Regions from separate parts of the Dokdonella sp. genome, predicted to be linked through region 3. Evidence: predicted binding sites of a transcription regulator. Region 3 holds the regulator's gene; each other region holds the start of a gene.
What was found. Region 3 encodes HrcA, which represses chaperone genes, less so after heat shock. Its sites were predicted from a motif close to TTNGCACTCNNNNNNNNNGAGTGCNAA; they were not measured.
Positions count from the first base shown of each region.

Region 1: a site for HrcA is predicted at 3,503-3,529, ahead of rpoH (RNA polymerase sigma factor RpoH). Genes of this name have one in related genera too.
Region 2: a site for HrcA is predicted at 1,701-1,727, ahead of groES (co-chaperone GroES). Genes of this name have one in related genera too.

Region 1 is NZ_JAHCAS010000001.1:605,322-615,595, forward strand. Features, by position in the region: gene gspF (type II secretion system inner membrane protein GspF) at 1-2, shown strand, start outside; gene ftsE (cell division ATP-binding protein FtsE) at 125-799, shown strand; gene ftsX (permease-like cell division protein FtsX) at 799-1,818, shown strand; gene KF907_RS02615 (response regulator) at 1,815-2,660, shown strand; gene ung (uracil-DNA glycosylase) at 2,657-3,373, shown strand; gene rpoH (RNA polymerase sigma factor RpoH) at 3,561-4,430, shown strand; gene KF907_RS02630 (primosomal protein N') at 4,744-6,930, opposite strand; gene KF907_RS02635 (DUF3667 domain-containing protein) at 7,313-8,725, opposite strand; gene KF907_RS02640 (NAD-dependent epimerase/dehydratase family protein) at 8,722-9,708, opposite strand; gene KF907_RS02645 (MATE family efflux transporter) at 9,770-10,274, shown strand, end outside.
Region 2 is NZ_JAHCAS010000001.1:534,167-544,440, forward strand. Features, by position in the region: gene groL (chaperonin GroEL) at 1-1,226, opposite strand, end outside; gene groES (co-chaperone GroES) at 1,362-1,652, opposite strand; gene KF907_RS02295 (endonuclease) at 1,875-4,130, shown strand; gene cutA (divalent-cation tolerance protein CutA) at 4,405-4,737, shown strand; gene KF907_RS02305 (protein-disulfide reductase DsbD family protein) at 4,760-6,979, shown strand; gene KF907_RS02310 (TlpA disulfide reductase family protein) at 6,989-7,552, shown strand; gene KF907_RS02315 (GTP-binding protein) at 7,732-8,256, opposite strand; gene KF907_RS02320 (hypothetical protein) at 8,253-8,960, opposite strand; gene KF907_RS02325 (Na+/H+ antiporter) at 9,257-10,274, opposite strand, start outside.
Region 3 is NZ_JAHCAS010000003.1:78,765-89,038, reverse strand. Features, by position in the region: gene KF907_RS14250 (periplasmic heavy metal sensor) at 1-344, shown strand, start outside; gene KF907_RS14245 (DUF1800 domain-containing protein) at 341-1,711, shown strand; gene KF907_RS14240 (DUF1501 domain-containing protein) at 1,714-2,871, shown strand; gene recN (DNA repair protein RecN) at 2,873-4,549, opposite strand; gene hrcA (heat-inducible transcriptional repressor HrcA) at 4,737-5,792, shown strand; gene grpE (nucleotide exchange factor GrpE) at 5,889-6,425, shown strand; gene dnaK (molecular chaperone DnaK) at 6,617-8,539, shown strand; gene dnaJ (molecular chaperone DnaJ) at 8,659-9,786, shown strand; gene dapB (4-hydroxy-tetrahydrodipicolinate reductase) at 9,863-10,274, shown strand, end outside.

The DNA.
Region 1 (10,274 bases), on a different contig from region 3:
AGCCGCGAACGATGAATCGGCGGTGGGGAATGGAGGCCGGCGAAAGAACCGCACATCGTTCCGACCCCTCACTACAATCCGATCTTCCCCTCGTCCATCCCCGTCCCCATTCCCCGTCGCCCCGATGATCCACTTCGACCAGGTCAGCAAGCGCTATGCCGAGGGCCATGAGGCGCTGAGCGGACTCAGTTTCGACATCGCGGCTGGCGAGATGGTGTTCGTTACCGGGCATTCCGGCGCGGGCAAGAGCACGCTGCTCAAGCTGCTGTCGCTGATCGAGCGACCGTCGCGCGGCGAGATCACGGTCAACGGCCTGCCGCTGGCGCGCGTGCGCGCACGTTCGGTGCCGCATGTGCGTCGCGACATCGGCATGGTGTTCCAGAACCACCGCCTGCTGATGGACCGCGACGTGTTCCACAACGTCGCCATGCCGCTGCGCATTGCCGGGGCAGGACGCGAGGAAACCGCCAAGCGCGTGCGCGCGGCGCTCGACAAGGTCGGCCTGCTCGACCGCGAACGCTCGTTGCCGGTCACTCTGTCGACCGGCGAACAACAGCGCGTCGGCATCGCCCGTGCGATCGTCGGCAAGCCGCCACTGATCATCGCCGACGAGCCGACCGGCAACCTCGACCCACAGCTTTCGGTCGAGGTCATGCGCCTGTTCGCCGAGTTCCAGCAGGTCGGCACGACCGTCATCGTCGCCAGCCACGACCTGCACCTGATCCGCCACATGGGCAAGCGTGTGCTCGTGCTCGACCACGGCCGCCTGATCGATGATTTCCGGCCGCAGGTCACGTGATGGCGAAGTCCGAACGCATCGGCGGCAACCGCCTGCGCCCCGCACCGGCGGCGAACGTCAGTGTGCGGCGTGCACGCCGCCCCCTCGGCACGCGCTTCGAAGGCTGGCGCCAGGCGCACCAGGATGCCTTCGGCGGCTGCCTGCAGCGCTTCGCCACCCGCCCCTGGGCCAGTCTGGTCACGATCCTCGTGATCGGCATTGCGTTGGCCCTGCCCCTGCTGTTCCACGTCATCCTCGACAATGCGCGCCAGCTCTCGGGTGGCCTGCGCGATGCACGCGACGTCACCGTGTTCCTGAAGATCGACGTCGATGCGGCGCGTGCTGCCGCGTTTGCCGCCGAACTCGGCCAACGTCACGATGTGGAAAGGATCGTCGTGCGCACCCCCGACGAGGGGCTGGCCGAGTTCCGCCAGCTTTCCGGCTTCAACGAAGCGCTTGACGTGCTCCAGCACAACCCCTTGCCGAGCGTGCTGGTGGTCACGCCGCGCTCGGCAAGCGACGACCCCGACCACGCCTCCCTACTCGACACGCTGCGCAACGACGCCCGCGCCGGCATGGTCCAATACGACGCGGCCTGGCGGAAGCGCCTGTCGGCCTTGCTCGGATTCGGCGAACGGGCGATGCTCGCCCTGATGGCCCTGCTCGCCGTCGCCACCCTGCTCATCATCGGCAACACGGTACGCATGGACATCCAGGGGAAATCCGAGGAAATCGCCGTGCTGCAATTGATCGGGGCCAGCAATGCGTTCGTGCGCCGCCCATTCCTCTATACGGGCGTCGCCTACGGCTTGCTCGGCGGTGCGCTCGCCCTGCTCGCGGTCGGCCTGGTCGAATGGGCGGTGGCCGCACCTGCCGCGGACCTGCTCGAGAGCTATCGCAACCGTTTCCGCCTTGCCGGCTTCGGCGCGCGCGAGGCGCTGGCCGTGCTCGGCGGCGGCGCCGTGCTCGGTTGGCTGGGCGCCTGGCTGGTCAGTAGCGGGCACTTGCGCGCCGGTCGTATCGGGGAAAGCCGCGCATGAATGTCTCGCTCGGCCGCCACCTCTCGTCCGACCACCCACGCGTACTCGTCGTCGATGGCTCGAAGCTGGTGCGCCGGGTGATCGAACAAACCCTCGTCGCCAGCCTGCCTGGCGTCACCGTGCTGCAGTGCGAGACCGGCGTCGAGGCGCTCGGCCATCTCGGCGAGGGCGCGATCGACTTCGTCACCACCGCGTTGCGCCTGTCCGACATGGACGGCATCGAACTGGCGCGGCGCATCCGTGAAAGCGCGCCGCAGGCCTACATGCCGATCGTGGTCGTTTCCGGCGACGTGCAGGAGCGCCTGCTCGAACGCTCGCTGAGCGACATCATCACCGACTATTTCGACAAGTCGCTCGGTTTCCAGGCACTGGCCGAGTTCATCCGCGGCTATGTACGCCCGACCGAGGCGACGCCCGGCGAGGTGCTCTATGTCGAGGACAGCCGTGTGGTCGCCCTGGCTACGCGGCGCATGCTCGAAAAGCACGGCCTCACCGTGTTGCATGTGGTCACCGTCGAGGAGGCGATCGACATGCTCGAGACCGCCCAGGCGATGGACCGCATCGGTGCCGACCTCGTCCTCACCGACGTCAACCTCAAGGGTGAACTGACCGGCGCCGACCTGCTCGATCGTATCCGCCGTCGCCTCGGCTACGGCAAGGGCCAATTGCCGGTGATCGTGATGACCGGTGACGACAATCCGCAGAAACAGGCCGCGTTGCTGCGCGCCGGCGCCAACGACCTCGTCGAAAAGCCGATCGACGAGCGCCTGCTGCTGACCAAGCTGCTGTTCCAATTGCGCGTCAGCCGCCACCTGCGGGCGCGCCTGGGCACACCGGCATGAGCGAAGGCCGCGAGCTGAAGCTCGAGACTTCGTGGAAGCAGCGCGTAGGCAGTTATCTCGAACGTCCCGAGATGCGCGCACTGTCGGGCTTTCTGCGCGAACGCAAGCAGCAAGGCAGGGTGATCTACCCGCGTGGCTCGCGCATCTTCGCCGCACTCGACACCACACCGTTCGATGCGGTCAAGGTCGTCATTCTCGGCCAGGATCCATACCATGGGCCCGGCCAGGCGCACGGTCTGTGCTTCTCGGTGCTGCCCGGCGTCGCCGTGCCGCCCTCGCTCGAGAACATCTTCCGCGAGATCGAGCGCGACCTCGGCCTGCCGCGCCCCGACCATGGCTGGCTGGTGCCGTGGGCACGCCAGGGCGTGCTCCTGCTCAACGCGGTGCTGACCGTTGAACAGGGCCAGGCCGGCTCCCACCAGGGCAAGGGTTGGGAAGGCTTCACCGATGCCTGCATCGATGCGCTCAACCGCGAGCGCGAGAAGCTCGTGTTCCTGCTCTGGGGCAGCTATGCCCAGGCCAAGGGCAAGTTGATCGACACACGCCGCCACCGCGTGCTCAAGGCTCCGCACCCTTCGCCACTGTCCGCCCACCGCGGCTTCCTCGGCTGCGGCCACTTCTCGGCCACCAACGCCTGGTTGGCCGAGGCCGGCATGGCCTCGATCGACTGGCGCCTGCCACCACGCAGCGAGCTGCCAACCGACGCGCAATGAGGCCTGTTTCGGCCCCATTGTTCACGAAATCGAGCCAATCTGCTTACTGCGCGTTGACGGCGCAGGGCTTACCATACTCGCAGGTTCAGTTTCTCCCCACGCCGCAACGCGTCGGGAACTCCCGGGGCTTTAGCACTCTCAATACCGGAGTGCTAGCATGGCTCCCAACAACGGAGGACTTCGATCGATGACTCAGACTCAGGCCCCCATGGTCGACACCCTGCCGGTCCCGAGCGCGCTCGGCAGCCTCGATGCCTACATCTCGGCCGTGCACCGCATCCCGATGCTGACCATCGAGGACGAGCAGGCGTTGGCCCGTGAGTACCAGACCGAGGGCAACCTCGAGTCGGCGCGTCGCATGGTCATGTCGCACCTGCGCTTCGTCGTCCACGTCGCGCGCGGCTACTCCGGCTACGGCCTGCAGATCGGCGACCTCATCCAGGAAGGCAACATCGGCCTGATGAAGGCGGTCAAGCGCTTCGACCCCGACCAGGGCGTGCGCCTGGTTTCGTTCGCCGTGCATTGGATTCGTGCCGAGATGCACGAGTTCATCCTGCGCAATTGGCGCATCGTCAAGGTCGCGACGACCAAGGCGCAGCGCAAGCTGTTCTTCAACCTGCGCAAGTCGAAGAAGCGCCTCGGCTGGATGAATGCCGACGAGGTCAACACGGTCGCGCGCGAACTCGGCGTGCCGGCAGCGACGGTGCTGGAGATGGAATCGCGCCTGAGCGGGCGTGACATCGGCTTCGACGCCCCGGTCGACGACGACGAGGATGCGCGTCCCTCGCCGGTGATGTATCTCGAAGACCACCAGAATACCGACCCGTATCTGACCATCGAGAACGATTCGGAAGAGGAGTCCTCGTTCGACACCCTGCAACGCGGCCTCGCCAAGCTCGATGCACGCTCGCGCGACATCATCCAGCGCCGCTGGCTGAAGGACGGCGAGAAGGCAACCCTGCAGGAACTCGCCGACGAATACGGCGTCTCGGCCGAACGCATCCGCCAGGTCGAGGCGAATGCCATGAAGAAGATGCGCGCGCTGTTCGTGGCGTAGGCTTGGCTTTTGCAATCATCCTTGATTGCTGATTCGACCGGGGTCGCGCAGGGATTCCGTTGCGCGCCTTCGTGGGAACCCAGAAGCGGCGTCCATGGCCGCACGTTTGAACAGAAGCATCTCTCCGACGGCCCGTTGATTCGGGCCGTTTCTTTTTGTGCGCCACGCTTCCGCAGGAAACGCTTTCAGGCGTGCTGCCATCTCTCTGTGGCGTTGTACAGCCAGGGCATCACGGCTGAAGCCGTTTCCTACGGAGAGCCACGCGGTAGGAAACGGCTTCAGCCGTGATGCTTTTTTCACCACGCTCTGCGGCTCAATACAAGTCCACCGGATCGACATCGATCGACCAGCGCACGCGGCGTGCGTCCGGCAGGGCGCGCACACGCTCGAGCCAGTCACCAAGGAAGGCGTGCAGCGGCGCGCGCTCGGCGGATTCGATTAGCAGGTGGCTACGTTCGTAGCCGGCGCGGCGCGGCATCGGCGCCGGCATCGGTGCGTGCACGAGCACGCCATCAGCGGCGCGCGCCTCGGCGCGGGCGGCGAAGAGGAAGTCCTGTGCCGTGGTCGCCTCGCGTGCCTCCGCACGCAGCAGGGCGAGATGGCCGAACGGCGGCAGCATCGCGGCGCGACGTTCGGCGAGCAGGCGCGCGGACAGGGCCGGATAGCCGCCGTCGAGCAGGGCCCGCAGCAACGGATGTTCCGGGTGATGCGTCTGCAGGATCACCTCGCCGGCGCGCGCGGCGCGGCCGGCGCGGCCGGCCACCTGCACGATGAGCTGGCCGAGTCGTTCACCGGCGCGGAAGTCGAGGCTATACAAGCCTTCATCGACGCCGACCACGACCACCAAGGTCAGCGCGGCGAGGTCATGCCCCTTCGCCAGCATCTGCGTGCCGACGAAGATGCGTGGACTGTTGCCGTCCAGTTCGGCGAACACGGCCTCGCGGCGTCCACGGCTGCGCGTGCTGTCGCGGTCGACGCGCACGACCTGCGCGCCGGGGAAGCGCTCGATGAGGGTTTCCTCCAATCGCTCGGTACCCTGCCCCTGCGGGGCGAGCGCTTCGCTGGTGCAGTCGGGACAGACCCTCGGCAGGCGCTTCTCGTCACCGCAATGGTGGCAGCACAGGCGGCCTGTGCCGCGATGCACGGTCATCGAGCGCGCGCAACGCATGCACTGCGCGGTCCAGCCGCAGGCATGGCAGAACAGCACCGGCGCATAGCCGCGGCGGTTGCGGAACACGAGCACCTGTCCACCCTCGCCGAGGTGGCGGCCGATCGCCTGCAGGGTTTCGACCGCCAGCCCCTGCTCGAGGCGCCTGTGGCGAATGTCCATGACGCGCAGCGCCGGCGGTCGCGCGTCACCGGCGCGTTCGCGCAGGACCAGATGCGCATAGCGCCCGACCTCGACATTGGCCAGACTCTCCAGCGACGGTGTCGCCGAGCCGAGCACGACCGGAATGCCGAGCGCCTTCGCGCGCACGATGGCGAGGTCGCGCGCGTGGTACCGGAATCCTTCGTGTTGCTTGTACGAGGCATCGTGCTCCTCGTCGACGACGATCAGGCCGGGCCGCGCCAACGGCACAAACGCCGCCGAGCGCGTGCCGAGCACCACCGCTGCCTCACCACGCGCGGCAGCAAGCCAGGCGCGGGCGCGCTCACCGTCGGCGAGTCCGGAGTGCAGGATCGCCACATCCAGGCCGAGGCGTTCGCGGAAGCGCCGCATGGTCTGCGGAGTCAGCGCGATTTCCGGCACCAGCACCAATGCCTGGCGGCCACGCCCGATCGCGTCGAGGATCGCGTGGAGGTAGACCTCGGTCTTGCCGCTGCCGGTGACGCCGTCGAGCAGGAACGTGGCGAAACGCTCAGCGGCGGCACTGATGGCCGCAACCGCTGCGGCCTGGGCCGGATTGAGCGGCGGCCCTGACCGCTCGGCCACGCGCCAGTGCGCCAGCATCTCTGGCGCGGCTACCGTCTCGATCCAGCCGCGTTCGCGCAGCCGCCGCGCGGCCTCGCGCCAACCTGGCTGTTCGGCATCAAGCACATCCGCCGTGACCGCGCCCGCGGCGAGGCGCGACAACAAGGCATCGAGCCGGGTGCCGCGACGCCGATGCGGGTCGACCAGCGCAACCCGACCGGCATCGGTCAGCGCATGCCAGGACGCGCGTGCGACCGCCGTCGTGCCCGCACTGCGCAGCGCGACCGGCAGGGCGGCCTCGACAACCTCACCGATCGGATGCTGGTAATACCGCGCCGCCCAGCACAATGTGGCCAGTAGTTCCCGCGACAGCCACGCGCGCTCGTCGAGCACCTCGAGTACGGACTTGAGATCGGCCTCGGCCTGGTCCGAGACATCGGCCTGCTCGATGACGACACCGACCACCCGACGCCGTCCGAACGGCACGAGCACGCGCGCGCCGAGCACCACCGTCATGCCGTCGGCGAGGCGATAGTCGAACAGGCGATGCAGCGGCACGGGCACCGCCACACGGACGAAATGCGGCATCGGCACGGGGTCTGGCAGCACGGCCGGGGAGTGTAGCGAAGCATGCCGGATGGCCGCTGGGCACTTGCGTCGCATAGTTGAGGAAATCGGCAGGAAAGTGATCCAAGTAGCTGCCGTTAACGGGTTTTCCCCCTTATCCACAAGCATTGTGGATAACTGTGTGGATCACGCCCTGAATAACGCCCCACGGAACGTGACCAAGGCCTCCGTCGTCATCTTGGTGAAACTTTGACCACTCACACAGAGGCTTTCAAGATCAATGGGTTGCATCACCATGCCTGGCTGTGGTCGCGCATCGCGACGGCGAACTCAGGTGCCGCGTTTGAAAACTCCCCAGTTGTGCAAAACCGCTTGACTTGTCCGCAAAAACGGCTACGGCGCCTCAATCCATGGCCAGCCCGATCAGCACCGCAACGAAGGCCCCGGTCGACAGCAGGAACGTGTAGCAGATGCCGATCAGGCCGTATTTCAGCGTCGTCATGATCCAGCCCTGGCGATAGACGCGCTTCTGCATCCAGTACAGGTAAACGAACATCCACAGCCATGCGAACAGTTGCAGCCAGCCGAGCGGCGCGACGATCCAATTCACCTCGGCGGCCCAGGATTTCAGGGTGCCGAGAATGACGAGCACGACGATCGACAGCAGCAGGAAGGCGTGGCTGTGCAGGGCGACCAGCAAGTGCTCCATGTAGAGCCTGCGCTTGAACAGATAGAACAGCTTGAGCAGCAGGGCAAATACGGGCATCAGGAAAAACAGGGTCTGTGGCAACACCGCGAAGGTCGCGCGGAACCCTTTCGAAGGCTGCTCGATCCAGCTCTCGACGTTGTCGCACATGTGCTGCAGGGTTTCGTTGAACTTCATGTTCGCGGCATCGGGCAGCCAATCGAAAGCGACCGGATTCGCCTCGCGATGCCAGGGTGTGCCCTTGAAGGTGAAGAAGACCGTGGTGCTGCCCTTGCCGCAGGAACCGACCACCTCCGCAGGGTCGGCCGAGGGCGCCTCGGTGCCGGCGAGCACGCGCTTGCGCCGCTCGCCGGACTCGCGCAGCTGTCGCTGGCGTTCGTCGAGTCGGGTCTTGGACCGGGCCGGGAGCGCATCGATATCGACGCCGTCGACCAGTGCGGCGAGACCATCGGCAACAGCCTGATCGACTTCGGCGCTGGTCGACGCTGTACCGATGCGCCCGCGCGCGAGTTCGAGCTTGCGCGCGCGACCGACACCGGCGAGTTCCTTGATGCCTTCCTCGAGCTGTCGGCGCGAGTCCGCATCGAGATCGGTCGCCGCCGCCACTTCGTTCAGGCTGGCGATGCTCTGCTTGATCGCCGTGTCGACTTCAGCCGCCGTTGTCGCCGCGTCGATCTGTGCACGCGCTGCCATGGCCCTGTCGGCGTTGGCGAACATGGCGTCACCGAGCATCGCCTGCACGAGGAAGAACGCCAGCAGACAGAGCACGAAGAACAGCCGGAACGGCGTGACATAGCGCGCGCGCCGACCGGCGATGTATTCGGTGGTCAGGAAACCCGGGCGGAAATACAGGTCGAACAGAGAGCGGAAGATGCGCGAATCGACATTGAAGACGATGTCGGACAGGTCACTGAAGACCTCCTTCAGGCTGCGCACCATGCCCTTCTCGGACTGTCCGCAGGCGTGGCAATAGGGGCCGTGCACGGGCGCGCCGCAGTTCGGACAAGTCGGCTCCGGCGCGGCGAACGTGGCATCGGCCTCGGCACGTACCTGCGCCACCGGAACCGGTGGCGACGGAATCGGCGGCAGCGGATCGAGGTCGGAATTCATCGTGCTTGCAACAACCCCTGCGCACGCAGCCAGTCGCAGGTGTCGGCGACCAGGCGGGCGAGCGGCGTGATGCGATAGTCGAGTTCGCGCATCGCCCTGGCACTGTCGACACGCAGGTGATAACAGGTCAACGCCACTGCCTGCGGTGTCAGCGACGGTTCACGGCGCGTGATCGCGGCGATCAGGTCGAGCATGCGCGCATGCGCACGCAGCAGTGCTGCCGGCAAGGCTTGCGCAGGCGCCTTGCGGCCAAGCGTGCCGGCGATCACCCGCACGAGTTCGAGGAAGGGCGCGTGTTCGCCACCGAGCAGGAAGCGCTTGCCTGCCACCGGCCGCCGCCACGCGGCGACATGGGCGAGGGCGACTTCGCGCACGTCGGCGAAGGTCCCCGAACCGGGCGGCGCGCCGGGCAGCTTGCCCTGGTCGATGAGCAGGAACAGGCGTGCCCAGTTGTGGCGATCATCCGGCCCGAGAATGTGCGCCGGATTGAGGATCACCGTCTCGATGCGACCGCGTGTGCTGGCCTCGTCGACGAGTTCTTCGGCGATCGCCTTGGTGCGTTCGTAGTTGATCCACGACTGCGCCCCAAGGCGCGGCGTGTCCTCGGTCAGCACGCAGTCCTGCCGACCATAGGCCGATACCGACGAGGTGTGCACGAAACGGCGCACCCCGGTTGCTTCGGCGGCGGCGAGTACGGCGCGGGTGCCATCGACATTCGTGCGCGTCTGCCGCTCGGCGTGACCGCGCCACGGACTGGTATCGGCCGCAACATGGAACAGCGCATCGGTCGGCGCGCTCAAGGCGGTGCGCAGCGCCTCGCCGTCGTCGAGCGCGCCGACGAAGGCCTCGACGCCCGCGGCACGCAGGCGTTGTGCCGCATCGGCCGAACGCACATACGCCGCAACCTGCGCACCCTCGGCACGCAGGGCATCGAGCAGATGTCCACCGAGGAACCCTGTTGCCCCGGTCACCAGTACGCGCATGCAATCTCCCCGTCGGGCATCCGGGCGGACCGCTATACTCCGCGCCCCGCCGAGTCCGCCAATGCCCGCCATTCTACCCATCGGCCGATCGCGTCTGACACGCGAGATCGGCGCCACCATAACGCTGGCGGCACCGCTCGTGCTCGGCCAGCTGTCGGCGGTCGGCATGAACGTCATCGACACGATGCTGGCCGGGCATCTCGATGGCCACACGCTCGGCGCGGTCGCGGTCGGCACCAATGTCTGGGTGCTGGCGATCGTCATCGTGATCGGCGTGATGATGGCCCTGCAGCCCTCGGTGGCGCAGTTGCACGGTGCAGGCCGCCTCACCGCGATCGGGCCGCTGTTCCGCCAGGCCTTGTGGATCGCGCTGCCGCTCGGACTCGGCCTGGCCTGCGTCGTGTACGTCGCCGGACCGCGATTGTTCGGTCTGATCGGCGTCGATGCCGCGCTGATCGCCGACGCGACGGCCTTCCTGCACGCGATCGCATTCGGCGCACCGGCACTGACCCTGTTCTTCGCCCTGCGTGGTCTCAGCGAAGGTCTCGGCCTGACCCGGCCGACGA
Region 2 (10,274 bases), on a different contig from region 3:
TCCTCGACCGCCGCACGCGTGGCGTGCAGGGCGTCTTCGACGCGCGCCTTCTTTTCCTTCATCTCGACTTCCGTCGCCGCACCGACCTTGATCACGGCGACGCCGCCGGCCAGCTTGGCCACGCGCTCCTGCAGCTTCTCGCGGTCGTAGTCCGAGGAGGTTTCCTCGATCTGCGCCTTGATCTGCTTGATGCGCGACTGGATGTTGGCGGCCTCGCCGGCGCCGTCGATGATGGTCGTGTTCTCCTTCGAGATGACGACCTTCTTCGCGCGGCCGAGATCCTTCAGCGTGGCCTTCTCGAGCTGCAGGCCGACTTCCTCGGAGATGACCTGGCCACCGGTCAGGATCGCCATGTCTTCCAGCATCGCCTTGCGACGATCACCGAAGCCCGGCGCCTTGACGGCGGCGACCTTGACGATGCCGCGGATCGTGTTGACGACCAGCGTGGCGAGCGCCTCGCCCTCGACTTCCTCGGCGACGATCAAGAGCGGCTTGCCGGCCTTGGCCACGCCCTCGAGCACGGGCAGCAGCTCGCGCACGTTCGACACCTTCTTGTCGTGCAGGAGGATGTACGGGTCTTCCAGTTCGACCTGCTGGCTCTGCTGGTTGTTGATGAAGTAGGGCGACAGATAACCGCGGTCGAACTGCATGCCCTCGACGACGTCGAGCTGGTTGTCCAGGCCCGAGCCTTCCTCGACGGTGATGACGCCTTCCTTGCCGACCTTGTCCATCGCCTCGGCGATGAGCTTGCCGATGAGGTCGTCGCCGTTCGCCGAGATCGTGCCGACCTGGGCGATCGACTTCGAGTCGGCCGACGGCTTCGACAGCTTCTTCAGCTCCTCGACGGCGGCGACGACGGCCTTGTCGATGCCGCGCTTGAGGTCCATCGGATTCATGCCGGCGGCGACGGCCTTGAGGCCCTCGCGGATCAACGCCTGGGCGAGCACGGTCGCGGTGGTGGTGCCGTCACCGGCGACGTCGGAGGTCTTGGACGCGACTTCCTTGACCATCTGCGCGCCCATGTTCTCGAAGGCATCGGCGAGTTCGATCTCCTTGGCGACGGACACGCCGTCCTTGGTGATCGTCGGCGCGCCGAAGCTCTTCTGCAGCACGACGTTGCGGCCCTTCGGGCCGAGCGTGGCCTTGACGGCGTTGGCGAGGGTGTTGACGCCGCGCAGGATGCGCGAACGGGCGTCTTCGGAGAAACGGATTTCTTTGGCAGCCATTGTGTGGAGCTCCAGGATTCGGGATTGGGGATTTGGGATGCGAAACAGCAGGAACGGGGCGGGATGGGAAGGCGCGGAATCCGGAGCGAGTACCGCTCTTACGAATCCCGAGTCCCCAATCCCTAATCCCGACTCTTACTTCTCAACCACCGCGATCAGGTCTTCCTCGCGCATGACCAGCAGTTCCTGGCCGTCGACCTTGACCTCGGTGCCGCTGTACTTGCCGAACAGGACGATCTCGCCGACCTTGACGCCGACCGGACGGACCTTGCCGTCCTCGAGGATCTTGCCGCTGCCGACGGCGAGGACTTCGCCCTTGATCGGCTTCTCGGCGGCGGCGTCAGGGATGACGATGCCTCCAGCCGACTTGGTCTCGGCCTCGAGGCGCTTGATGATCACGCGGTCATGCAGGGGGCGAAGTGCCATGGGTTCTTCCTTCAACAGGTTGATTGCATTGGGTTTGTTGCCGGGCTGCTAGCACTCGGCGCACGTGAGTGCCAATTCTAGCGGCGAGGTTTCCCACAGGGAAGCCCGCGCCGGCTGGCTCGCCAGATGGCGGCGGCACCCGGGCTTTCAAGGCCGCTGCCATGTCCTTGTCGTGGCGCAACCGCTAAAGTCGCCGGCCTGCCACCAGGACAACCGAAGGCCATGACCCTGCCAACCCGCCGTTTCCTTGTTTCGCTGACCCTCGTGCTCGCCGTCGCCGCCACCTCGCCTGCCTTCGCCCAGGACGGCAGCGTCCCGCTGGTCGGTGGCCCCCCGGCCGTGCAGACCTTCGATTCGCTGGCCAATACCGGCACGGCTTCCACCATGCCGACCGGCTGGGCGTTCGTCGAAGCCGGCAACAGCGCCAACGGCACCTATGCGGCTGACAGCGGCGCGACCAACTCGGGCAACACCTACAGCTACGGGACCGGCAGTTCGGGCGAGCGTGCACTCGGCGGGCTGCGCTCGGGCAACCTGATCCCGACGTTCGGCGCGCGCCTGCGCAACGACAGCGGCCAGACCGTCACCACGATCGACGTCAGCTATACCGGCGAGCAATGGCGACTCGGCGCGGCCGGACGCAGCGACCGCCTGCAGTTCGAGTGGAGCGTCGATGCCACGTCGGTGAACGACGGGGCGGCCAGCTGGAACACGATCGCGGGCGGCACTCTCGATTTCACCAGCCCGACCACCACCGGCACGTCGGGTGCGCTCGACGGCAACGCCAGCGCAAACCGCGCGCTGCGCAGCGCGGCGATCAGCGGCCTCACGCTTGCACCCAACGCGACGATGTACGTGCGCTGGGTCGACATCGACGTCGCCGGCGCCGACGACGGCCTCGCCATCGACGACGTGAGCTTCGGCATTTCCGGCGAGCCGCCTGAGGACGTGCCGCCCAGCGTGAGCTCGACGACACCGGCCCACGGCGCCACGAACGTGGCGCACAACACGACGCTCAGCGTCAACTTCAGCGAACCGGTCAGCTTCGCCACCGGCGCCACCACCCTGGAATGCACGACTTCCGGTGTCCACGCCGTGACCGTCCCGGCGGGATCGACGAGCTATGCGCTGTCGCACACGCCGGCCTTTGCCGCCAGCGAAACCTGCACCTGGACGATCCTCGCCAGCGGCGTCACCGATCTCGATGGCGATCCTGACAACATGGTCGCCGACCATGTCGTCACCTTCACCACCGCAGCTTCGGCGGGCGGGCCGGGCCCGAACCTGACCTGGACCTTGCCCAAGCCAGGTGCGACGGCCGTTCCGCGCGCGAGCGACCTGCGCGTGATCTTCGACACCGCGGTCACGACCGCGCCGAACGCGTTCTCGCTGACCTGCAACGGCACGCCGATCGCGCTCGCCTCGGCCGGCAGCGGCACGACGCGCACGCTGACTCCGGCCAGCGTGATGCCGGTCGGCGCGAGCTGCGCCTTCGCCATCGACGCCGCCGGCGTGACCAACGGCTCGGGCGTGCCGATGGACGCGCCGGTGACGATCGCCTTCACGGTCGCCCCGGCCTACGACTCGGCCGTGTACTACGCGCCGATCAATACGACCGCCCCGGGCCAGTTGCGCTGCACCCTGCATCAGCTCATCCGCGGCCACGTGATGTATCCGTACAGCGGTGCGACGACCAACACCTGGACGATCCTCGAAACCGTGCAGGCGCAGCCCGGCAATCCGTCCAAGGTCATCGACGTCTACCGCAACCGCGCCTACAACACGATCAGCGACCGCGCCGGCACCGGCTCGGGCCTCACCTACAACCGCGAGCACACCTGGCCGAACTCGCTCGGCTTCCCGAGCCAGACCGGCAACCTCGGCTTGCCGAATGCGCCGTACACCGACACGCATATGCTGTGGCTGTCCGACACGCAGTGGAACTCCGACCGCGGCAACAAGCCGTTCGCGTTCTGCTCGACCGGCTGTGGCGAGCGCATCACCGAAGCCAACGGCGGCGTCGGCGGTGGCAGCGGCGTCTATCCGGGCAACTCGAACTGGGTGCGCTCGCCGAACGGCAGCGATGGCTCGTTCGAGGTATGGAACCACCGCAAGGGCGAGATGGCGCGCGCGATCTTCTACATGGCGATCCGCTATGAAGGCGGCACCGATCCGTTGAGCGGACAGACCGAACCGCAACTCGAACTGACCGATGATCGCGGCCAGATCGGCAGCGGCAGCACCTCGTACATGGGCTTGCTGACCGACCTGCTGGCGTGGCACGCCGGCGATCCGCCCGACGACGAGGAACGCGCGCGCAACGACGCGGTGCAGGGCTTCCAGGGCAATCGCAACCCGTTCGTCGACCATCCGGAATGGGCGACGCGCGCGCTGTTCGAATCGACCAACCCTGCCGTCTGCGAACCGGCGAACAACGACCTGATCTTTGCGGATGGCTTCGAGGTTTCGGTGCCGTGAGGTCTGGATCTGCCGACGCCCTCCTTCTCCCCGCGAGCAGTGGGAAGGGACGGCGAAGGCGGTCATTTCCCCGGCCGCAACCCTGGGAACCTTCCAAGTCCGGGATCCTGGCGCAAGCCGGGATCCCTTCAAGGGACGCCCTGATCCACTTGCGACACGGCGTCGGAAAGGTTCTTGCTGCGTCACTTCTGCAGCGGCCCGCACGTCCGATCACCCACGGGGATCCCGGCTTGCGCCGGGATGACGATCAACAGTGGCGCAATTCGAGGTTCCCGTGAGCGGCGCACTGATCGTCTTCACCACCCTCCCCGACGCGGCCACCGCCGCGTCGGTGGCGCGCGTGCTGGTCGAGGAGCACCTCGCCGCCTGCGTCAGCCGCGTGCCGGCGGTTGCTTCGACCTATGTCTGGGACGGCGCCGTGCACGAAGAAACCGAGCTGCTGCTGCTCATCAAGACCACACGCGAGCGCTTCGAGGCGCTGCGCGAGCGGCTGCTGGCCGTGCATCCGTATGAACTGCCGGAGATAATCGCGGTCGAAGCCGCCGCCGGGCACGCGCCCTACCTCGCCTGGATCGCGGATTCCACGCGCGCCGACCGGTTGCCCTGAAACGTTCCAAGCGGAGCCCTCCGTGCTGCGAATCCTCCTCGCCGGCCTCGTCGCCCTCACCGTTCCGACCTGCGTCCTCGCCCAGGAACAGGACGGCCTGCTTCCGGTCGAACAGGCCTTCGCGCTGCGCGCCGAAATCCGCGAACCCGGCCGTATCGACCTGCACTGGGATATCGCCAAGGACTACTACCTCTACAAATCGCGCATCTCGGCGAAGACGGCCCAGGCCGGCACCACGCTCGGCAAGCCCGAGCTGCCCAAGGGCATCGAGCGCCATGACGAGTTCTTCGGCGACGTCGAGATCTACCACGATGCGGTCGATGCGCACATCGACTACACGGCCGACCCGGCAACCACGACCATCGAGCTGAGCGTCACCGTGCAGGGCTGCCACGAGGTCGATCCCAAGATCTGCTATCCGCCGCATCCGACCCGGCTTGCGCTCGTCGTGCCGGCCATGGCTGCGGCCACTCCATCGCTGTTCGGCAGCGCGCCGGCCGGGGGCGTACTCGGCCTCGCCGCGCAACCCTTGAACGACGACGAGCCGCTGCCGGCCGAACAGGCATTCGTGTTCGAGGCGATCGCGATGAGCCCGACCGAAGTGCTCGCGCGCTGGACGATGCCGAACGGCTACTACCTCTATCGCGACCGCAGCCGCGTCGACGCCGTCGATGCGGCCGGCGTCGAACTCGGCCAGCCGACATGGCCGCAAGGCATCGACCACGAGGACGAGCATTTCGGCACGGTCGTCGTCTACTACGGCCAGGTCGAACTGCCGATCGCATTGAAACGCGCCGACGGCGCGGCCGGCACGTTCACCCTGCGCGGCGAGTTCCAGGGCTGCAAGGAAAACGGCATCTGCTATCCGGTCATGCAGCGCGACGTGGTCGTCGACCTGCCGGCCGCCAGCAAGGAACAACTCGCCGCCGCCGCCGCTTCGTTCAAGCCGGCAACGCCTGCCGCCGCGATGGTCGCCGATGCCTCGGCCGACAATGCGCTGCGCTCCACCGCCCCGCCGGCGATTACCGACGGCGGCGTGCTCGGCGCGCTCCTGCTCGCCGTGCTCGGCGGCCTGATCCTCAACCTGATGCCCTGCGTGCTGCCGGTGCTCTCGCTGAAGGTGCTCGGGTTGGCCGCCAGCGGCGAAAGCCTGGCCAAGGCGCGCGGGCATGCGCTTTGGTACACCGCCGGCGTGCTCGCCGGCTTCGCCATCGTCGGCCTCGGCGTGGTCGCCCTTCGGGCGGCCGGCCAGGCGCTCGGCTGGGGCTTCCAGTTGCAGCAGCCGGGCTTCGTCGCCGTGCTCGTCTACGTGCTGTTCGCGGTGGGCCTCAGTCTTTCCGGCGTGTTCACCATCGGCGCCGGCCTCGGCGGCGTCGGCCAGTCGCTGGCGGGCAAGTCCGGCCCGGCCGGCGACTTCTTCACCGGCCTGCTCGCCTGTGTCGTCGCCAGCCCATGTACGGCGCCGTTCATGGGCCCGGCGCTGGCCTTCGCATTCGCCGCTGCGCCGGTCGTCGCCCTGCTGATCTTCCTCGCGCTCGGGCTCGGCCTCGCCCTGCCGTTCCTCGTCATCGGTTTCGTGCCGGCGCTGGCCTCGCGCCTGCCCAGGCCCGGTGCGTGGATGGAGACGTTCAAACAGGTGCTCGCGTTTCCGATGTACCTCACCGCGGCATGGTTGCTGTGGGTGCTTGGCCACCAGCGCGGCGTCGATGCGATCGGCTGGATACTGGCCGGTGCGATCGTGCTCGCGCTTGCGTTGTGGTGGCATGAGCGCAGCCGCTGGAACGGACGCACGCTCGGTCGCGTACTCGCCGGCATCGTCTTTCTCGTCGCGCTGTGGCCATTGTGGAAAGTCACCCAACTGGAGCCGCCGGCGAAGGCGGCCGTCGAAGCCAGCGACGGCTCCGTCGCGTACTCGGCCGATGCGCTCGCGCGCCTGCGCGCCGACGGCCGCACGGTGTTCGTCAACATGACCGCCGACTGGTGCGTGACCTGCAAGGCCAACGAGAAGGGCGTGCTCTCGACCGACGCCTTCAAGGCCGCGCTCGAACGCGCGGACGCGGTGTACATGAAGGGCGACTGGACCAATACCGATCCGGCGATCACCGAATTCCTGCAGCAGCATCGCGCGGTCGGCGTGCCGCTGTATGTCGTGTTCAGCGGCCGCGAGGGTCCAGGCCAGGTCCTGCCGACCCTTTTGACCACGGGCATCGTCGAGGACGCGCTCCTCGCGACAACGCGCTGAGCGATGGCAATGCCGGATCGCAACACGCTGCTCATCGTCGCACTGGCCATCGTCGGCGCGCTCGGCGGTCTCGGCCTGAGCCTGTGGCTGCGGCCGCCGTCGGCGCCCTTGCCCGTGGCGACCACGACGATGCAGGCGCGCACGCTCGCCATCGGCGACCTGCGCGAGGATGTCGCGCTGCCCGACCGCGAAGGCCGCACACGGCACCTGTCGGAATGGGATGGCCGGCTCGTGCTGCTGAACTTCTGGGCGAGCTGGTGCGGCCCCTGCCGCGAGGAAATGCCGTTGCTCGATCAGATGCAGGCGCGGCATGCGGACAAGGGGCTCACCGTGATCGGCATCGCCGCCGAGGAGGCCGAACCGGCGCTCGCCTTCCTGCAATCGCATCCGGTCGACTATCAGATCTTGATCGACGCGCCGGCCGGAACGGCCGATGTCTCGCTGCGCTTCGGCAACACGCGCAGCGTGCTGCCGTACAACGTGCTGATCGGCCGCGACGGCCGCATCCTCGCCAGCCGCGTCGGCAACTTCGACGAGGCGGGCCTCGAACGCTGGCTGGCGCCGCATCTGTGATCAGGTGGGCCGGGCCGCCACGTGCCGGCGTCGATCCGGTTGCCGCGGGCTGCGGCACACGGTTCCCGTTTCCGGATCGGCGGGCGCATGACCGTCGTCGTGGACGATGACTCGGGATGCCCTGATCAACCCCACAGACGCCATTGTGGGATTGATCGGAGCATCCCAGGGACGCCTCCTCAAACCATGTTTCCCCGCGCAACCATGGCAACGATCATGTTGATCAGATAGAGCACGTCATCGCGCTCACGCGGATCGATGGCGACGACCGGCAGGTCGAGACCGCACTGCGCGAGATGACGCACATGGTCTTCCGGCGAAGTTGCCGCGGCAGCATCCTGGCGATTCAGGGCGACGATTGCAGGCACCGCGCCGATCAGTTCCGCGCTCCAGGTCAGATGCCTTTCGAGCGTGGCCAGCGAATCCGGTCGTGTGCTGTCGATGAGGATGACCAGGCCCATCACGCCTTCGCCGAGCAGGGGTCGAAGGGCATCGAAGTTCTCATCACCCGCTATGCCATAGAGATGCAGCACATCGCCATCGTCCAGGGTGAGCTCGCCGACATCGAGGACCACGCTGATGTTGCCCAATGCCGGGATCAACAACGCTCCGGCATCGACCGGCCGATCGTCGCTGACCGCGCGGATCGCAGTCGTCTTGCCGACGCCGGCGGCGCCGATGAAGACCAGCTTGTGGGTGTTCACCGCGCCCCCGACAATTCACGCAGGCGCGCGCGCAGATGCTGCATGAACGATGGTGACGGGATCGTCGCCGGTTCCGGCGCACCGGACCGCTGTGATGGACGCAGTTCCAGTCGTGCCTGTCGCGCCTGCAACAGCCGGTAGATGCCCTGGCGCAGCTGCGCTTCGTCGAGACCCTCGATGGCCGCCGCCTCGAGCACGGCCGGCAGACGCGCACCGCGATGCAGGCAGGCGAACACGCCGATCCAACGCAAGTGGTCGGGCAGGCGCGCGAGATTCGGCCACAGCTCCAGTTTTAGGAAGGCATCCGGATGCACGAGCTTGACCGCGACGCTGCGCTGGAAGTCCGCGTCGGCACCGTTCAGCCAGGCGATTTCCTCGCGCCGCAGGATCGTGCGCGCGTTCGCATGCAGGGTTTCGGCGATCTGCAGGCTGAGCGGTTCGTGTCGCTGCACCGGCGCATTCCTGGCGAGGGCGTGGGCAACGACGGAGTAGGACTGGTCGAAGGCGATGCCGGTCCTGCCGGGGATCATCACGCAATATCCCCATTCGCCGTGGCAGCGCAGCGGACCGAGTGCCGAATCGTCCAGTGCCGTGATCAGCCCGTCCTGCGCCTTCGCGGCGGCATCGGCATCCGCTTGGCGCTTGCGCGGCACGATCAGGTCCCGCGGATCGGGAGTCGTCGGTGGCGTCGGCTGGTCGTTCATCGGCACTGGCGCTGGAGGAAGGAAGACGGCCCGTCACGTGAATGCCGTCGAATGCGCATGCGGCTCTGCAAGAGCCCTGCCAACCACGGCACGAAGCCGGAGCAGTCAAGATGTTTGACAGTTGGCGACGATGTGAAGCGCGCCTGGGCGGCATGCGCGCCGGATATTCCTCCTGGCCGGCGCGGAGGGCGTCCGGATCCATCCTGAACAGGATGCGTCGCGACATCTTCATGGCGGGCGGATTGCTGCGCCCCGGCCGCGTCCAGTGTCAGCTTCGGACACTCACGGGATGCCCGTCACACCGACAGGCGCGCCGCCACGAGATCGAGTTCGCCATCGAGTTTCTGCAGCACGGTGTCGTCGATCGCGGCATTCCTGCGCAGTTGGCGGTAGGTGCTGCGTTCGGCCTCCAGGCCGACCAGGCGCAGCTTGCGTTCGATCTCGCGCGCGTGGCGGGCCTGCCTTGGGCCGGACTGCCCCGGCGTCGCGTGCACGCGGCGGCGATAGTCCTCCATCACGCGCGCGGCGATGTCCGCATAGAGCGACGCATCGGTGCGCTCGCTTGCCAGTTCGTGGAGCTTGTCCTCGATAGCGCGGATGGCGGCGACGGCGGCGGCTACGCGTGCCTCGCCTTCGAGGTGGTCGTGATCGTCCTCGGGCAGTTCCAGGCCACGCAGCACCTGCGGCAGGGCGAAGCTCGCGGCCAGCAGTGACATCAGGATCACGCCCGCGGCGAGGAAGATGGCCAGATCTCGCGCGGGGAAGGGGCTGCCGTCGTTCATCGCCAGCGGCAGGGTCATCACGCCGGCGAGCGTAAGCGCACCACGCACGCCGGCCAGCGACATCGCCGCGACCGCGCGCCAGGCCACCGGCGGATGCGCCTCGCCACGCCTGCGCGCCCGGTACACGGTGATGCGCAACGATACCCACACCCAGGCGAAGCGCATCGACGCCAGCGCCGCATTGATCACCAGCACGTACACCAGCAGCCACCACGGGTTGTCATGCCCGGTGTCGGCCACCGTGTTGATCGAACGATCGAGCAGGGCCGGAAGCTGTTCCCCCAGCAGGACGAAGATCGTGCCGTTGAGGATGAACTGCACCGTGTCCCAGAACGCGCGGCGCTGCACGCGCGTGGTCGCCATCAACGTGCCTGACTCGAAAAAGGTCATGCTGATGCCGGCCGCGACTGCGGCGAGGATGCCCGACGCATGGAAGTGCTCGGCGGCGAGATACGAAGCAAAAGGGATCAGCACGCTGATCAGGATGCTCGAACCCGGATCTTCACCAAAGCGACGTACCGCGAAGCTCTTG
Region 3 (10,274 bases):
TCAACCCAGGTCGCGGTCATTTGCGTCAGGCCGTGATGCAATTGGAACCAGATCATCGGCGCACTCTCCGGCGCATGCTCGGCGAGGCCATGCGCGAGATGAAAGAACAAGGCGAAACTGCACGAGCGGCACGCATTGAGGCTGCGCGCTTGCTCGGTGCGGAGCGACTGGATCGCGCCGCCCTTGAAGCGGAACTGGAACGGGCGCGGGCGGCCGAGCAGGCGATTCGCGTACGGATCGAAGCCGGTGTCGTCGAATTTGCCGCATCCCTGCCGGCGGACCAGCGCATCGTGTTGGTCGATGCGCTGAAGCGCGCCAAGCCTCGCCAGCGCAAGCAACCATGAAAACCTTGATTGCCGTCAATCGATTTGGCTTGGGCGCGCGGGCGGGTGACGCGATTTCCATGGCGCCGCGGCGGTGGCTGCTCAACCAGCTTGAACGCTACGAACCCAGGCCATCGATGTGGAAATCATTGCCAGGCAGCGCAGAGCTCGCTGGCGAGTTGCGCGCGGCACGCCTGTCGATGCGCGACGAGAGTGACGACACGCGCAAGGACGCTCGTCGCAAGCAGCGCCGTGATGCGCGTGACACATACCGTCAGGCTGTCGATGCGCGCATCCATGCCGCAATCACCACTGACACGCCGTTCGTCGAACGGTTGGTGCACTTCTGGTCGAACCATTTTGCGATTTCGGTGGACAAGCTCGTGGTTGCGCCGCTGGCTGGCGCCTTCGAGTTCGAAGCCATCCGTCCGCATGTGCTCGGACGCTTCGAAGACATGCTGCTGGCGGTCGAAAGGCATCCGGCCATGCAGCTGTATCTCGACCAGGTGCAGTCGGTGGGACCGAACAGTCCGCTGGCAAGGCGCCGAAACGATCGCAACGGCGAACGCAAGGCCGGGCTCAACGAGAACCTGGCCCGTGAGATCCTGGAGCTGCACACGCTCGGTGTGCGCAGTGGATACAGCCAGGAAGATGTCACCGAGTTTGCGCGCGCATTGACCGGCTGGAGCTTTGGCGGTATCGGGCGTCGCGCCGAGGCGGAAGCGGCCGGGCAGTTCATGTTCCGCAACGCCCTGCACGAGCCAGGCGTGCGCACCATCCGTGGCCGTCGCTACGCCCAGGAAGGCGAAGCGCAGGCGCTGGCCGTGTTGCATGATCTCGCCATGGCCGAGGCGACGGCGCGGCACATCGCGACCAAGCTGGTCCGACATTTCGTGGCCGATGAACCGTCGCCAGTCCTGGTCAATCGTCTTGCACGCGTGTTCGACGAGACGCATGGCGACCTGCCCAGTGTGTATCGCGCCCTCGTTGACGCACCGGAGAGTGCCAATCCTGCGGCGCGCAAGTTCAAGACGCCTTGGGAATGGCTGATTTCGATTTTGCGTGGCATCGATGTGCGCGACGTGGGCGAGATGAGATCCGCAGCGGTGCTGCAGCAGCTCGGGCAGGCGGTCTGGCAACCCGGCTCGCCGGCCGGTTTTGATGACGTGGCAGCCAGTTGGGCCGGCCCCGATGCGCTGGTGCGACGCGTCGAAGTGGCTCAGCGGATCGCCGAACGTATCGGCGACCGCTTCGATCCGCGCACGCTCGGCGAGGCTTTGTTGCACGGCGGATTGGGTCAGTCGACGGCACGCGCGATCGCATCGGCGGAGAGTCGCAGCACGGGTCTCGCGCTGCTGCTGGTCGCGCCCGAGTTCCTGAGGAGATGAGCATGAGCATTTCCCGTCGCCGATTCCTGCATGGACTGGGTGCCGCGGCCGGCAGCCTGTGGCTGCTGCCCCGTCCAGCCATGGCCAGCGCCGGCAGTGAACGTCGCTTCGTGTTCGTCATCCAGCGTGGCGCAGCCGATGGCCTCAATACCGTCATCCCATACGCCGATCCGGGTTACGCGCGCCTGCGCGGCAGTCTGGCTATTGCGAGTGCCGATGCGATCAAGCTGGATGGCACGTTTGCCCTGCATCCTGCCTTGGGCGAACTCGGCAAGCGCTACGCCGCGGGCGAAGCCCTGTTCGTGCACGCGGTGGCTTCGCCATACCGCGAACGCTCGCATTTCGATGGCCAGAACGTGCTCGAATCCGGTGCCGATCAACCCTATGCGGTACGCGATGGCTGGCTCAATCGCTTGAGCGCATTGTTGCCAGCGGGAGACTCCGAACCCATCGCCGTGTCGCCGACCGTACCGCTGGCCCTGCGTGGCAACGCGCCGGTCAGTTCCTATGCCGATTCGGCCCTGCCGGAGGTGAGCGACGATCTCCTCATGCGCGTCGAACGCCTCTACGCCGACGATGCACAGTTGCACGAGTTGTGGGCGTCGGCCATGGCCGCTCGTGCGCTGGCCGGTGACGACGGGTCTGCGCGGCAGACACCGGCCAGACTCGGCAAGCTGGCGGCGACCTTTCTGTCGCAAGCCAACGGCCCGCGCATCGCCATGCTCGAAACCGGAGGTTGGGATACGCACAACGGACAGAATCCGCGCTTGGCGCTGCGCCTGCGTGGTCTCGACGAATTGCTGGCGGCGCTGCGTACCGGGCTGGGCACCGCATGGGGCGACACCGTGGTCGTGGTCGCCACCGAGTTCGGCCGCACGGTGGCGGTCAACGGCACCCAAGGTACCGATCACGGCACGGCTTCGGTGGCCATGCTCCTGGGTGGCGCGGTGAATGGCGGTCGCGTAGTCACCGACTGGCCTGGCCTCGACACCGCGTCGCTCCACGAAGGTCGCGACCTCAAACCGACCATCGAACTCGATGCCGTTCTTGCCAGCGCGGCGGCGCAGACCTTCGGCCTCGATCCGGGGCGCGTGGCGTCCGTGCTGTTCCCGGCATGCAAAGGCCTGCGTCCGCTGGACGGCCTGATCCGCGCAGCCTGACTCAGCGCTGGTTCTGGGCTTGGGCCAGCATCTGGCTGGCGTGAGCGCGTGTGGTGGCAGTGATCTCGATGCCGCCGAGCATGCGCGCGAGCTCATCCACGCGGGCGTTTTCGTCGAGCCTGTCGATGCGCGTGTGCGTTTGCGCAGTGTCGCTGGACTTGCTGACCTTCAGGTGGGCGTGACCCTGCGCGGCGACCTGGGCGAGATGGGTCACGCAGAGCACCTGGCGCTGGCTGCCGAGACGGCGCAGCTTCTGGCCGACGACCTCGGCGATGGCGCCGCCGATGCCGGAATCGACCTCGTCGAATACCATCGTGCCGACCTCATCAAGGCCGAGCGCGGCAACTTCGATGGCCAGGCTGATGCGCGAGAGCTCACCACCCGAGGCGATCTTGCGCAACGGGCGCGGTGGCTGGCCGGGGTTGGCGCTGACGAGGAACTCGCAGCGCTCGGCGCCGAGCGGGGTGGGTTCGTTGCCATCGGTGGCTTCGAGCACGACTTCAAAGCGCCCTTTGCCCATGCCAAGCTCGCCGAGCATCATGGCGACCGCAGCGCCGAGTCCGTCGGCGGCGCGGTGGCGCGCTGCAGTGAGCGCTTTTGAAGCGGTGGCCCACGCAGCGGCCTGGTTTTCGCGTTCGCGTTGCAGCTTGGCGAGGGCAGTCCCGGCACCACGCAGGATGTCGAGTTCCTCGCGCAGATGCGCGCCGTGGGCGGCGAGTTCGGCCATCGGCCGGCGGTGCTTGCGGGCGAGTTCGTGCAAACGGGCGAGGCGGTCGTCGATCTCGGCGAGGCGCTCGGGATCGAGGTCGAGGCCGTCGCGGTAGCGCGACAGCGCATCGGCCGCTTCCTCGAGCTGGATGCGTGCCTCGGCGAGCCGTTCGACGAGGTCGCCGAGGCGTGGGTCGAGTCCGGCGAGGCGCGTCGCTTCGTACTGGGCGCGGCCGAGCACGCGGGTCAGCGCGTATTCGCCGTCGCCGTCGAGGCTCTCGCCGATGCCGGCTGCACCCTGCACCAGCTGGCCGGCATTGGCGAGGCGGCGGTGTTCGTGTTCGAGGGCTTCGAGTTCGGATGGTGCGAGCGCGTGCGCTTCGAGTTCGGCGACCTGGTGTTCGAGCCACTCGATGCGCGCAGCGGCATCCTCGCCATGCGGCAGGGCGCCGATGCGTGCACCGACGTCCCGCCAGGCCCGCGCGGTTTCGGCGACAGCGGCGCGCTCGGCCTCGTGGCGGCCGAAGGCGTCGAGCAGGGCGAGTTGTTGGTGGCGGTCGAGCAGGGCCTGATGTTCGTGCTGGCCGTGGATCTCGACGAGGCCTGCGCCGAGGGTCTTGAGCTGGGCCAGGGTGACCGGACGGCCGTTGATCCACGCACGCGAACTGCCCTCGGCACGGATCACGCGGCGCACCTGGCAGGCACCGTCCTCGTCGAGTTCTTCCTCGCGCAGCCAGCGGGCGAGCTCGGGATGGCCATCGAGGTCGAACTCGGCGGACAGTTCGGCGCGTTCGCAGCCATGGCGGACCATCGCCGCGTCGGCGCGGCCACCGGCGAGCAGGAGCAGGGCGTCGACGAGCAGGGACTTGCCCGCGCCGGTCTCGCCGGTGACGACGGTCAGTCCCTGGTCGAAGCCGATCTCGGCCTCGTCGACAACGGCAAAATCCTTGACGTACAGCGAGCGGAGCATGCGCACACCCGTGGAGGCAGGTGCGCAGTGTCGTGGCCCCGACGCATGGCCGCAAGCCCGCCGGCGCGCGCGTCGGGTTAACTGGACGATCGTTGCTGGAATTGCCGCGGGACGATCCGGCTTGGGGGCATCGCTGCGCGGTTGCCTGCTCGCGGTGATGTGGTGACGGCGTGTATCCTGCGCCGTCATGTCATTCCACTCCGACCATCCGCTCGATCCACGCTCGCGCCACCTGCTGCGGACGCTGATCTCGCAGTACATCGCAGAGGGCCAGCCGGTCGGTTCGCGCACGCTGTCGAAGTCCTCGGGGCTCGATGTCAGCCCGGCGACGATCCGCAACATCCTCGCCGACCTCGAGGAGGCCGGTCTGGTCGCCGCGCCGCATACCTCGGCCGGCCGTGTGCCGACTGCACAGGGATATCGGGTGTTCGTCGACAGCCTGCTCGAGGTGCGCCCGCTCGGCGAGCCGCAGGTCGAGCAGCTGCGCCGCGAGCTGCCGACCGGGGCGGCGACCCCGACCCTGCTTGGCAGCGCCAGTGCGCTGCTGTCGGAAATGACGCGCTTCGTCGGCGTGGTCAGCGTGCCGCGGCACGACGAGTTCCCGTTCCGCCACATCGATTTCGTCGCCCTCGATGCCAACCGCGTGCTGGTCATCCTCGTCTTTACCGACGGTCAGGTGCAGAACCGTGTGATCGAGACTTTGCAGCCACACACATCGACCGAGCTCGAACAGACGGCGAACTATCTGAATACCCACTACGCGGGCATGCGCCTCGACGAGATCCGCGCACGCCTGCTGCGCGAAATGCGCGACGAAGGCGCGCGCCTCAATCGGTTGCTGGCAACCGCCGTGGAAGTGGCTCGCCAGGCGTTCGAGGCTCCGGCGGACAACGACATGCTGGTGTCAGGGCAAACCAACCTCATGGGCGTGCACGAGGCCGCTGACGTCGATCGCCTGCGCGAGCTGTTCGACGCATTCCAGCGCAAGCGTGACCTGCTGCAGCTGCTGGAGCGCTGCGCGCGTGCCGACGGTGTGCGCCTGTTCATCGGTGAGGAGGCCGGTTTCGCCGCGCTCGACGGCTACTCGCTGGTCACCGCGCCGTACGGCGTCGAGGGCCGCGTGCTCGGCGTGCTCGGCGTGATCGGGCCGACGCGCATGGCCTACGAGCGGGTGATCCCGGTCGTCTCGGCGACCGCCCAGCTTATTTCCGGTGCCTTGAACCGCTCCGGCGCGCCCCAATAGCGGGGGCGGGATCGCCGGCTGGCAGGGGTCGGCGGGCTTGCGAGGGGCAAACGTGGACCACCCGTCCGGGGGCCACTCAATTGGTTTGGAGGCGAAATGGAGAACACGAATCCGGTGCCGGATCCGGCCGACGCGCCCGCGGTGGACGAAACCGCGGCCGGCGGCAACGAGGCGCTCGGCCAGCTCATCAACGAGTACGAGGCCAAGCTCGGCGAGATGCGCGACATCCTTTTGCGCGAACGCGCCGAGCTCGAGAACCAGCGCAAGCGCCTGCAACGCGACCTTGAACAGGCGCGCAGGTTCGCCAACGAGCGTCTGCTCGGCGACTTGCTGCCGGTGCTCGACAACCTTGAGCGTGGCCTTGCTGCGGACAGGGGGGAGGCGGGTGGGCTGCGCAGCGGCGTCGAGCTGACCCTCAAGGAATTCCTGCGCATCGCCGCGAGCTTCGGCCTTGCCGTCGTCGACCCGGCCGGCGCGCCCTTCGACCCCGAGCGCCACCAGGCGATGACGATGGTCGATACCGATGCGCAGGCCCCCGGCACTGTCGTCACCGTGCTGCAGAAGGGTTACCTCCTCAACGAACGCCTGCTGCGTCCAGCGATGGTCAGCGTCGCCCAGGCGCCGGGTGGTTGAGGGCGGCAGGCGGATCGGTCCGCGCGCGTATGAGGTTGCTCGCGCAGGGCCCCGATCCATGGGCGCGGTGGCCGCGACAGACCTGACCAGGACATTTCTTCTTCTTGCAGGCGCTTGAAAGGTGAGGCGAAAACCCCACGTTTCGCGCCAGTGGTCGAGCAGACCAGACAACTTTCCGGGAGAGCAGAACAATGGGCAAGATCATCGGTATCGACCTCGGCACGACCAACTCGTGTGTCGCAGTCATGGAGAGTGGCGCTGCACGCGTCATCGAGAATTCGGAGGGTGACCGCACGACACCATCGGTCGTGGCATTCAAGGACGGCGAGGTGCTGGTTGGCGTGACCGCGCGCCGTGGCGCGGTGACCAATCCGAAGAACACCTTCTCCGCGGTCAAGCGCCTGATCGGTCGCAAATTCAGTGACGCCGAGGTCAAGAAGGATCTCGATCTGGTTGCCTACAAGATCGTCGCGCACGACAACGGCGACGCCTGGGTCGAGACCGCCGAAGGCCGCAAGATGGCGCCGCCGGAAGTGTCCGCACAAGTGCTGATGAAGATGAAGAAGACGGCCGAGGACTATCTCGGCGAGCCGGTGACCGAAGCCGTCATTACCGTACCGGCCTATTTCAATGACAGCCAGCGCCAGGCCACCAAGGACGCCGGCCGCATCGCAGGCCTGGAAGTCAAGCGCATCATCAACGAGCCGACCGCTGCCGCGCTGGCCTACGGGCTGGACAAGAAGGGTGGCGACCGCAAGGTGGCCGTCTATGACCTCGGCGGTGGCACCTTCGACATCTCGATCATCGAGATCGCCGAAGTCGATGGCGAGAAGCAGTTCGAAGTGCTGGCCACCAACGGCGACACCTTCCTCGGTGGCGAGGATTTCGACAAGCGCATCATCGACTACATCATCGACGAGTTCGAAAAGCAGCACGGCGTGGATCTGCGCAAGAACCCGATCCAGCTGCAGCGCGTGCGCTCGGCTGCAGAACGCGCCAAGATCGAGCTCAGCTCGCGTCAGCAGACCGACATCAACGAACCGTTCATCACGCAGGTCAACAACGAAGGCGTGCATCTGGAACTGCGCCTGACCCGGGCCAAGCTGGAGTCGCTGGTCGATGACCTGGTCAAGCGCACCATCGAGCCGTGCCGTACGGCCCTCGCCGACGCAGGGCTGAAGGTGTCCGATATCGCCGAGGTCATCCTCGTTGGCGGGCAGACGCGCATGCCCAAGGTGCAGGACGCAGTCAAGGACTTCTTCGGCAAGGAGCCGCGCAAGGACGTCAACCCGGACGAGGCGGTGGCGATCGGCGCGGCGGTGCAGGGTGGCGTGCTCTCCGGCACGGTCAAGGACGTGCTCCTGCTCGACGTGACTCCGCTCTCGCTCGGCATCGAGACGCTCGGCGGGGTGTTCACCAAGCTGATCGAGAAGAACACGACCATCCCGACCAAGAACACCCAGGTGTTCTCGACCGCGGAAGACAACCAGAGCGCGGTCACCGTGCACGTGCTGCAGGGCGAGCGCGAGCAGGCCCGCTTCAACAAGTCACTGGCCAAGTTCGACCTGGCCGGGATCGAGGCGGCGCCGCGCGGCATGCCGCAGGTCGAGGTCACCTTCGACATCGACGCCAACGGCATCCTGCACGTATCGGCCAAGGACAAGAAGACCGGCAAGGAGCAGCGCATCGAGATCAAGGCCGGCTCCGGCCTCTCGGACGACGAGATCCAGCGCATGGTCGCAGACGCCGAGGCCAACCGCGAGGAGGACAAGCGTTTCCAGGAGCTCGTCACCACGCGCAACAAGGCCGACCAGCTCGTGCACGCCACGCGCAGCGCGCTCAAGGAACACGGCGGCAAGGTACCGGGCGAGCAACTCGGCGCGATCGAGGAAGCGCTGTCGGATCTCGACAAGGCGATGAAGGGCGATGACAAGGCGCAGATCGAGGCGAAGATCGCTCACGTCGAATCCGTCGCGCAGTCGCTCTACGCCGCCGCGTCGGCCGGCGCCCAGCCAGGTGCCGATTCTGGTGCGCACTCGCAAGGGTCGGCCGGCGACGACGTCGTCGATGCGGAATTCACCGAAGTGAAGGACGACAAGGGCAAGGCATCCTGATTCATCGCCAGGGACACGGGAGGGCGGCGCTTTTGGCCGCTTTCCCGGCCTGCCTGTGATCGCCATGGCGCCACGCTCTTGCGGGCCCTGACTCCCGAATCTCCAACCCCGGCACTTTCATGGCCAAGCGCTGCTACTACGAAGTCCTGTCGGTCGAACGCACGGCCAGTGAGAGCGAGCTCAAGACCTCGTTCCGCCGCCTGGCGATGAAGTACCACCCTGACCGGTGCCCGGACGATCCGGCGGCGCAGGAGAAATTCAAGGAGGCCAAGGAGGCCTACGAGGTGCTGTCCGACACGCAGAAGCGTGCCGCCTACGACCGTCACGGCCACGCCGCATTCGAGCACGGAATGGGCGGTGGCGGTGGCGGTTTCAGCGGTGACGTCGGCGACATCTTCGGCGACATCTTCAGTGACATCTTCGGCATGGGCGGCAGCCGTGGCGGCCGTCCGAGGCGTGGTTCGGACCTGCGCTACCTGCTCGAACTCGACCTCGAGGAAGCCGTGTTCGGCATCGAGAAGCAGATCGAGGTGCCGACCCTCGTCGCCTGCGGCAAGTGTGAAGGCAGCGGCTCCGCGGACGGCAAGACCTCGACCTGCTCGACCTGTCGTGGCCAGGGCCGCGTCCGCATGCAGAACGGCATCTTTTCGGTGCAGCAGACCTGCCCGCATTGCGCGGGCAGCGGCAAGACCGTCGCCAACCCGTGCAAGGAGTGCCGGGGCGAGGGGCGCGTGCACGATGAGCGGACCCTGCAGGTCAAGATTCCGGCCGGCGTCGACACCGGTGATCGCATCCGCCTGACCGGGCAGGGCGAAGCCGGCCCGGCCGGCACCGTTCCCGGCGATCTCTATGTCGAGGTGCGTGTGCGTGAGCACGAGATCTTCGTGCGCGAGGGCGACGATCTTTACTGCGAGCTGCCGATCCGCTTCGCCCAGGCCGCGCTCGGCAGCGAGCTCGCCGTGCCCACGCTGGACGGTGAAGCCACGGTGACGATTCCGCCCGAAACACAGACCGGCAAGCTGTTCCGCCTGCGTGGCAAGGGCGTCAAGTCCGTGCGCAGCGGGCGCACTGGTGATCTCATGTGTCGCGTCGTGATCGAGACCCCGGTCAAGCTGACTGCCGAACAGCGCGAATTGCTCGAGCGCTTCGAAGCCACCTTCGAGGGCGAGGAAGGCCGAACCCATTCGCCACGCAACCGCTCCTGGCTCGATGGCGTCAAGCAGTTCTGGGACCGGGTGACGTCCTGACCGGCTTGCACCAGCGCACGCCAGCGTCGATGCTCGCGCACGGGCATTTCCGCCCGTCGAGTGGATCGTGACCGGCATGGCGACGACGACACGCATTCTCCTGTTCGGTGCCGCCGGTCGCATGGGCGAGGCGATCATGCGCCTGGCCGGCGCCGAGGGCCGCGCACACATTGCCGCGGCGATCGTTCGCAGTGGTTCGCCGAGCGCCGGGCTGGCCTGTGCCTTCGCACCCGGATCGAGCTACCTCCAGGCGCTTCCGACCGACGTGGTCGGCGATGTCGTGCTCGACGTCACCGGCGCGAATGGTTTCGACGACGCACTCGCCGCCGCATGCGCGCGCGGCATCGGTTTCGTCAGCGGCTCGACCGGCCTGTCGACGACACAGCTTGCTGCACTCGATGCCGCCTCGCGACGGATTCCGGTTCTCCTCGCCGCCAACTTCAGTCTCGGCATTGCCGTGCTGACCCGGCTCGTCGCGCAGGCGGCGC